Regions from separate parts of the Neptunomonas sp. XY-337 genome, predicted to be linked through region 2. Evidence: predicted binding sites of a transcription regulator. Region 2 holds the regulator's gene; the other holds the start of a gene.
What was found. The regulator PhoB, encoded in region 2, activates phosphate uptake and scavenging genes when phosphate is short. The targets are predictions, from matches to a motif close to TGTCATANNNNTGTCANA.
Positions count from the first base shown of each region.

Region 1: E4L36_RS14465 (choice-of-anchor I family protein) is a predicted target of PhoB. The motif match lies at 2,038-2,055, and genes of this name have one in related genera.

Region 1 covers NZ_SPLL01000006.1:224,869-228,240, reverse strand. The annotation lists gene E4L36_RS14465 (choice-of-anchor I family protein) at 1-1,986, opposite strand, end outside; gene gcvA (transcriptional regulator GcvA) at 2,102-3,001, opposite strand; gene E4L36_RS14455 (CoA-acylating methylmalonate-semialdehyde dehydrogenase) at 3,090-3,372, opposite strand, start outside.
Region 2 covers NZ_SPLL01000004.1:365,365-368,736, forward strand. The annotation lists gene phoR (phosphate regulon sensor histidine kinase PhoR) at 1-1,082, opposite strand, end outside; gene phoB (phosphate regulon transcriptional regulator PhoB) at 1,118-1,813, opposite strand; gene ubiA (4-hydroxybenzoate octaprenyltransferase) at 1,900-2,757, opposite strand; gene E4L36_RS11715 (chorismate lyase) at 2,871-3,372, opposite strand, start outside.

The DNA of each region.
Region 1 (3,372 bases), on a different contig from region 2:
ATCACGGTTGGTGAGGTAGTTCACAAAGACCGGCGCTTTAGGGTTAGTGATGCGGTACTGCATGATACCGCCCACACGCTCTAAACCGATAAATGCGTAAACTTCGTTACCGACCTTACCAATCGCGAGCGCTTCAGGCTCTGGACCTTTATCGTCGGAGCGGTTATCGAAGCCGTTCTCATCATTGTTGGCATTAAAGCCCATCTCGCCCAACACAACCGCTGTGGTTTGTTCAAAGTCATCACCGGAATCAAACACCAGCTCGCCGCTATCGGCATTGAAGATTGAGAATGAACGGGTGCCAAACGCCACCAGCTTAGAGTAGCTCTGGCCATCTTGGTTTAGGCCTTCAGTGGTGATCGCTTTAAGGCGCCCCAGTACGGCACTATCTTGCAGCATGTCGGCGTCTTGGAACACGCTGCTATCCAGCGTGAAGTCTTTGATGCGCGCTTCATCAATCCACGAGATACAGTCGCCATCATCATAGGTATGACCGGCTTGCTCGCACTCGCTTTGCGTTACGCCATCATAGATGTACTCACGCGAGTCGCCTTCGTTTGCCGTCACAAGATAGTTAACCCCATCAACACGGTAGCTTGCGACGGTATCTGGCATGTACGCACCGTAAAGGTTGCTGTAAGTGCGGATATTAATAGCGTCATCTTTGTTGCTGGCATCTAAGCCGTTGCCGCTTACACTGTGATCCTTATAGCCAAGCCCCCAAATGCTATCGACACGGGCTGTTGCAAGGTCAATCACGGCGACCGCGTTGTTCTCTTGCATCGCAACATAGGCTTTTGTGCTATCACTGCTAACGGCGATGTACTCAGGTTCTAGGTCTTGAGCAACCGTCGCATTTGGATGTGAGATACGTACCATCGAACCCAGTTCACTCGCGCGCGAGCCACCTTGGTTGAAATCGCTAAAGGTGATTTGCGTGGCGGTATCTGCAGCAACGCCGTTGTCGATCGCAATCAACGTCACAGAGCCTTCTGGATCATTAGTGTAGTCGCTTGAAGGTTCACCTTCGTTAGCTGCTAGCGCGTATTTTCCATCAGCAGAGAACACGACGTTATCAGGCAGAGCACCAGCGATGACGGCTTTCTGGAACGTCGCGGTCCCGTTCTGATCTAAGCCATAAAAAGCCACAGCACCTGCTGCTTGCTTATCGTCATTTTGTACCGCAATCGCCAGTAGGTCGTTACTGATAGCTAGGCTATTGATGCCACCAACACTGAAACCTGACAACGCTTGCTCAACATCTGCCGTGACATCCAGTTGGTGACGCAACGTGAGGTTAGAAGTCGATAGCGGGTTCAATAGCGGCTGCGAGCCAAGGGTTGCGGTGTCTAAAATATCAACCGTGCTGTCCTTTGCATTGATCAGCAACACAGACTCACTGGCTTTGTGGTAGCCGACAATCTCCGCTTGGCTTTTATCTAACTGCTGATCAGCAGGCACATAACGGCCCACCAAATTCATGGCGGCATCGCCACTTAAGCTGTTGAGCGATGTTTGCAAATGGCTCACTGCATCCTTTGCGGATACCGTGAGATAGGCATCGATAGCAGCGCTATCACGCCAATCACTAACGCTAGCTGGTAGTGTATCTGGAATACTCAGCGCGATACCGTTTTCAGCCACACTATCTGCATCCAAACTTTGCAACAGACGCGCTAGATTCACCACGGCGGGGTTGTACGCAGAGCTAGCACCAAAAAGATCCAGCGGTGTAATCGTCTGCTGAGCTTTCACAGCGGGTAATTGCAGGTTACCAATAGCGAAGGTGACCATCTCGCCAGCTTGGTAGGTAAACTCACCGTTTGCATTCGTTTCGCCTGATTGGCTTGGCGTGCTGAAGCTCAGCCCCTGCACAGGAGAATCGACAAATCGGCCTGTGAGCGTTTTGTCATTATCGTTGTTACAACCGGTCAGCAAAGATGCCGCCAGTACGCTTACAAACAAGGGGGTACGTCTAACCTTCATGATATCCTCACACTTAGCTAACCTAAATTTTTGAATATCTTATGGCACTAATGTGACTGTTCTGTGACGTACAACGAAGGAAACTTTGGGTTTCCCACGCCTTCGCGGTTTTGCTCTACATGCTATCAATATCTCGGGTATGTTCCGCTTCTTCCAAAATCCAATCACGGAAAATGCCTGCATGAGGGTGTTCATACTGTTTGTCAGGGCTGACCAGATAAAAGGCTTCTGAGGCAGGAATACGCTCTTCAAGCGGAGCGGTCAAACGGCCCGACTCAATCAACTCAGCCACCAAAGAGGTTCGCCCCAACGCGATACCATGGCCTTGAACTGCCATCTCAAGTCCGGTAATCAGCGTATCCAATTGGATGCTCTGGTCTGAATCGATATGGGGGTAGCCGGTCTGACTTAGCCAATAACCCCACCCCTCTTCATAGCCGATCACATGCAGCAAGGTGTAGTTGATTAAATCCTCGGGGGAGCTTGGCAGTGTGTCACCAATACTGGGGCTACAGACTGGTATAAGCTCATCCCAAGAGAGCCGATCGGCACGAAAGCCACGCCAGCTGCCCTTGCCGTAGCGGATGTCTAAATCAGCATCTTTTTCGCTCTCTTCAGCCCAGATATTACTGGTGAAACGCAGCCCTACACTTGGAAACTGCTCACGGAAACGGCCAATTCTCGGCGCTAACCAGTTGGTAAAAAACACCAGATTTGTTCGTACGGTTAACGAGCGGTCACGCCCGCGCCCAAACAGCTCATCCGTTGCCACAGCAAGGCGCTTAATCGATTCATGCACGACTGGCAGATAGGCTAATCCCGCTTCGGTGAGTTCAAGGCCACGCGGAAGCCGCTTGAAAAGCGTAACTCCTAACTGAGACTCAAGCCCCTTAATCTGCTGGCTGATCGCAGCCTGCGTCATATTTAGTTCGGCCGCCGCTTGGGTGAAGTTCAGATGTCTTGCAGAGACTTCAAAGGTACGCAGCCAATTTAAGGGCGGGAGTCGTTTTTTCATCACTCGATCCTACGGAGCTAATTTTATTATCGATACTGGCGCAAGCAGGCCTACAGATCTGTAAGCCTGCCATGTGGGCTGCGCTAGCCTACTTCATTGTTGGCATGGAGAACTCAACACCTTCACGCACACCCGCAGAAGGCCAGCGTTGGGTGATGGTTTTACGCTTCGTGTAGAAACGTACACCATCTGGCCCATAGGCGTGTAGATCACCGAACAATGAGCGTTTCCAACCGCCAAAGCTATGGTAAGCCACCGGTACCGGCAGGGGAATATTGATACCTACCATACCGACTTGAATATGATCCGAGAAGTAGCGTGCAGCTTCGCCATCACGTGTAAAAATACATGTGCCGTTACCGTACTCATGA
Region 2 (3,372 bases):
TCGATACCAATACCATTATCGGTCACACATAAATGACCACCTTCAGTGTCTACTTCCCAAGTCACCTTGATATGGCCTTGAGCGGGCGTGTAGCGAACCGCGTTAAACACAAGGTTAGAGAAGGCGTTTTGCAGCTCTTGTGACTGCCCTAGCAGATCATAGTTGGGGTTGGCATCTAACTCTATATGATGCTCCTTATCGCCAGATAGTGCGATAGCATCAGCCTGAATGGAACGCAGCATCCCTTGAATATTGACAGGGTTTTCATCGGGAATGTGTTGGCTGGCTTCAAGCCGCGACAGTAGCAGCAGATCGGATACTAAGCTTTCCATACGAATGGCTTGGTTCTGCATCTGCGTGAGTGCGCGCTCCATGGGTTTGGGTAGTGGCTGGTCCAGAAAGGTTTCGAGGTAGCCGCGAATAACTGTAAGCGGTGTGCGCAGCTCGTGTGATGCATTAGCAACAAAGTCTTGTCGCGTCTGCTCAAGACGTATTAGTCGCGTAATATCACGGGCAACAATCAAACGATCACCCACACCAAACTCGGTGATCTGGTACTGTAAAACCGTATCGTTGTGCAGCGGGCTAGGTAACTGCAAAGGCTCTTCGTACTGCGCTTTGCGGTAATAGCGAATAAAGCGAGGGTCGCGCAGCAAGTTCATGAGAGGTTTGCCGCGATCGGCTGAGCTTTTCAAGCCGATCAGCCGCTCAGCTGCACGATTCCACCACTCTAAGTTATTTTGCTTATCAACAATAACGACCGCATCAGGGAGAGCAGAGGAGGACTGCTGGAAGCGGCTGATAACACTACGTAGATCTTTGCTCTTGTTGCGATGGCGCTTTTGCAAGCGTGCGAGATCGTCGAAGATATCGCCCCACTGGCCATGGCTTTCAGGCGGCAGTAAATCGGTGCTTAATAGCCATTTTTGCAGGCGGCGTGTTTGTCGTAGTTGCAGGTAGGCCCAGAGCGATAAACCCGCAACCAGTCCCCAACTTAAACTACCTAGCAGTAAGCCAATAAAAGCTGGCAGTGCGATAACAGCAAAGAGGCCGCTAACGCCAGCACGAGGCGATTTTTGCATAAACTGTTTAACCTAGATTGCGTGCAGCAGCGGTGCTATGCAACCTGCGTCGAGAAGCGGTAGCCCGTGCCGCGCACTGTTTGTACCAAATGGTCGTGCTGACTACCCAGCGCTTTGCGCAAGCGTCGGATATGCACATCCACAGTGCGTTCTTCAACGTAAACATTGCCACCCCAAACCATATCGAGCAACTGCCCACGGGAGTATGCGCGGTCTTGGTGGGTCATGAAGAACTGTAACAAACGAAACTCGGTTGGGCCAAGTTCTATTGGCTTGTCATTGGCGGTCACGCGGTGTGAAATTGGATCGAGTGTTAACCCTTCAACTGTAACGGGTTCTTCGATCCCTTTAGGCGTCGCTCGGCGAAGCACTGCTTTGAGGCGTGCAACGAGTTCGCGTGGTGAAAAAGGCTTGGTGATGTAGTCATCAACACCGGCTTCAAGGCCTTTTACCTTATGCTCCTCTTCCGTTTTAGCCGTGAGCATAATAATCGGCACATCAGCGGTGGTTTCATCTTTACGCAGGCGGCGTGCCAACTCAATGCCACTCATGTTTGGCATCATCCAATCGAGCAGAATCATATCTGGCTTTTGATCAACAACTAACGCATGTGCTTCTTGAGCATTATCTGCCTCGATGCACTCGTAGCCTGCCATCTCCAGAGCTACTGCAATCATTTCCCTGATAGGAGCTTCGTCATCAACGATCAGCACTTTCTTGCTTGCCGACATGGGTAAACCGCCTCTTACGCTTAAAATAAGACGGGAGTATTACAATGTTTTATTGTGACACTATTGTTACATGCTAGAACAATTCACTAAAGATAGTGAAGAAAAATGCCAACAAAGACCGACAACCCCGCGTAGTGGTTATTCAAAAAGGCACGAAAACAAGGGGCTCGCTCGCGATCTTTGATCAGCCGCATCTGGTAAACAAAGCAACCGACAGCCCCCAGTAGGCCGAGATAGTAAAAGCCACCGAGCTGAGCCAGAAAGCCCGCTACTACAAGGAGGATAAGGGTGAGTATCAGCAGTATCGCGATAATGAGTTTATCGTATTGGCCAAACAGAATAGCGGTCGATTTGATACCAATCTTGAGGTCATCATCTCGGTCAACCATGGCGTACATGGTGTCGTAAGCCACGGTCCAGAGTAGCTTGGCACTGTAGATCACCCATGCGATCAGCGGAATCTGTTCGCCAACAGCGGTAAATGCCATGGGGATCGCCCACCCAAACGCTGCGCCGAGAACCACTTGCGGTAGGTGGGTATAACGTTTCATAAAAGGGTAGAGTGATGCGAGAAACAGACCACCAAATGACATAAGAATCGTCATCGTATTGGTTAGCAGCACTAAGCCAAATGCAACAAGCATGAGCGCAGCAAACAGTAATAGTGCTTCTTTGGCGGTGATTTTTCCCGTCGCTAAGGGGCGTTGAGCGGTGCGCTTTACATGCCCATCAACTTTCCGATCTGCAAAGTCGTTGATAACACAGCCAGCGGAGCGCGTCAGAAAAACGCCCAATGTAAAGACAGCAATGAGCTTGAGGTCGGGAATGCCTTCAGATGCGATCCATAGTGCCCACAAGGTTGGCCATAACAGCAGGTAGCTGCCGATAGGCCGGTTGAAACGCGTCAAATTGACATAGACATCCAACCGCTCGCGTAAGCTCATGGGCTTAAATAGGGGGGCACCGGGCATAACAATCCTTTTATATCATCACCCGTCACCTTTGAAAGTCACCGTGACGGTATGCTAATGGAATTCAACCCCGTTTGAGATCAGGGCTAGCTCGTTGTGGGCTGATAGTTTACCTGCTCTAGTGCCGGTAAAAAAACCTCACATACGAGTAGGGGTTTATTGGATAGATAAAACTGGGAGCGCCGTGCCCATAGCGTTTGCTCGCTGGTGATATCGAACCGGCTGACTTCGAGGGGGCCGCGGCGCATGGTTCGGTCATTAAAGAGCACACTGCCTAGCGACCGGTTACCGACGTGGTGGAGCTGTCGCTCGCGACCTGTCAGCGTTGCCGCAGGAATAATTGAGCGTGCGTAAACCCACGGCTCCTGATTGCCCAGTAAGTGGACTTCACGAATGAGTGCGAGCTGGCGTGGTGGCATTCCCAATATCTGTGCTTCCGAGCGGTTCGGGCGTCCCCAGCCTTGTGCAATCACTTCAACGCTAAAATGACCTTGGCTGGCATTTATCAGGTGCTGTGTCAGTGAGCCGCGGTCAGTTAACCAGCGCTGCCAGTGGTAGGGCGCATGGAGTGCGGACAAGCGGCGCAAA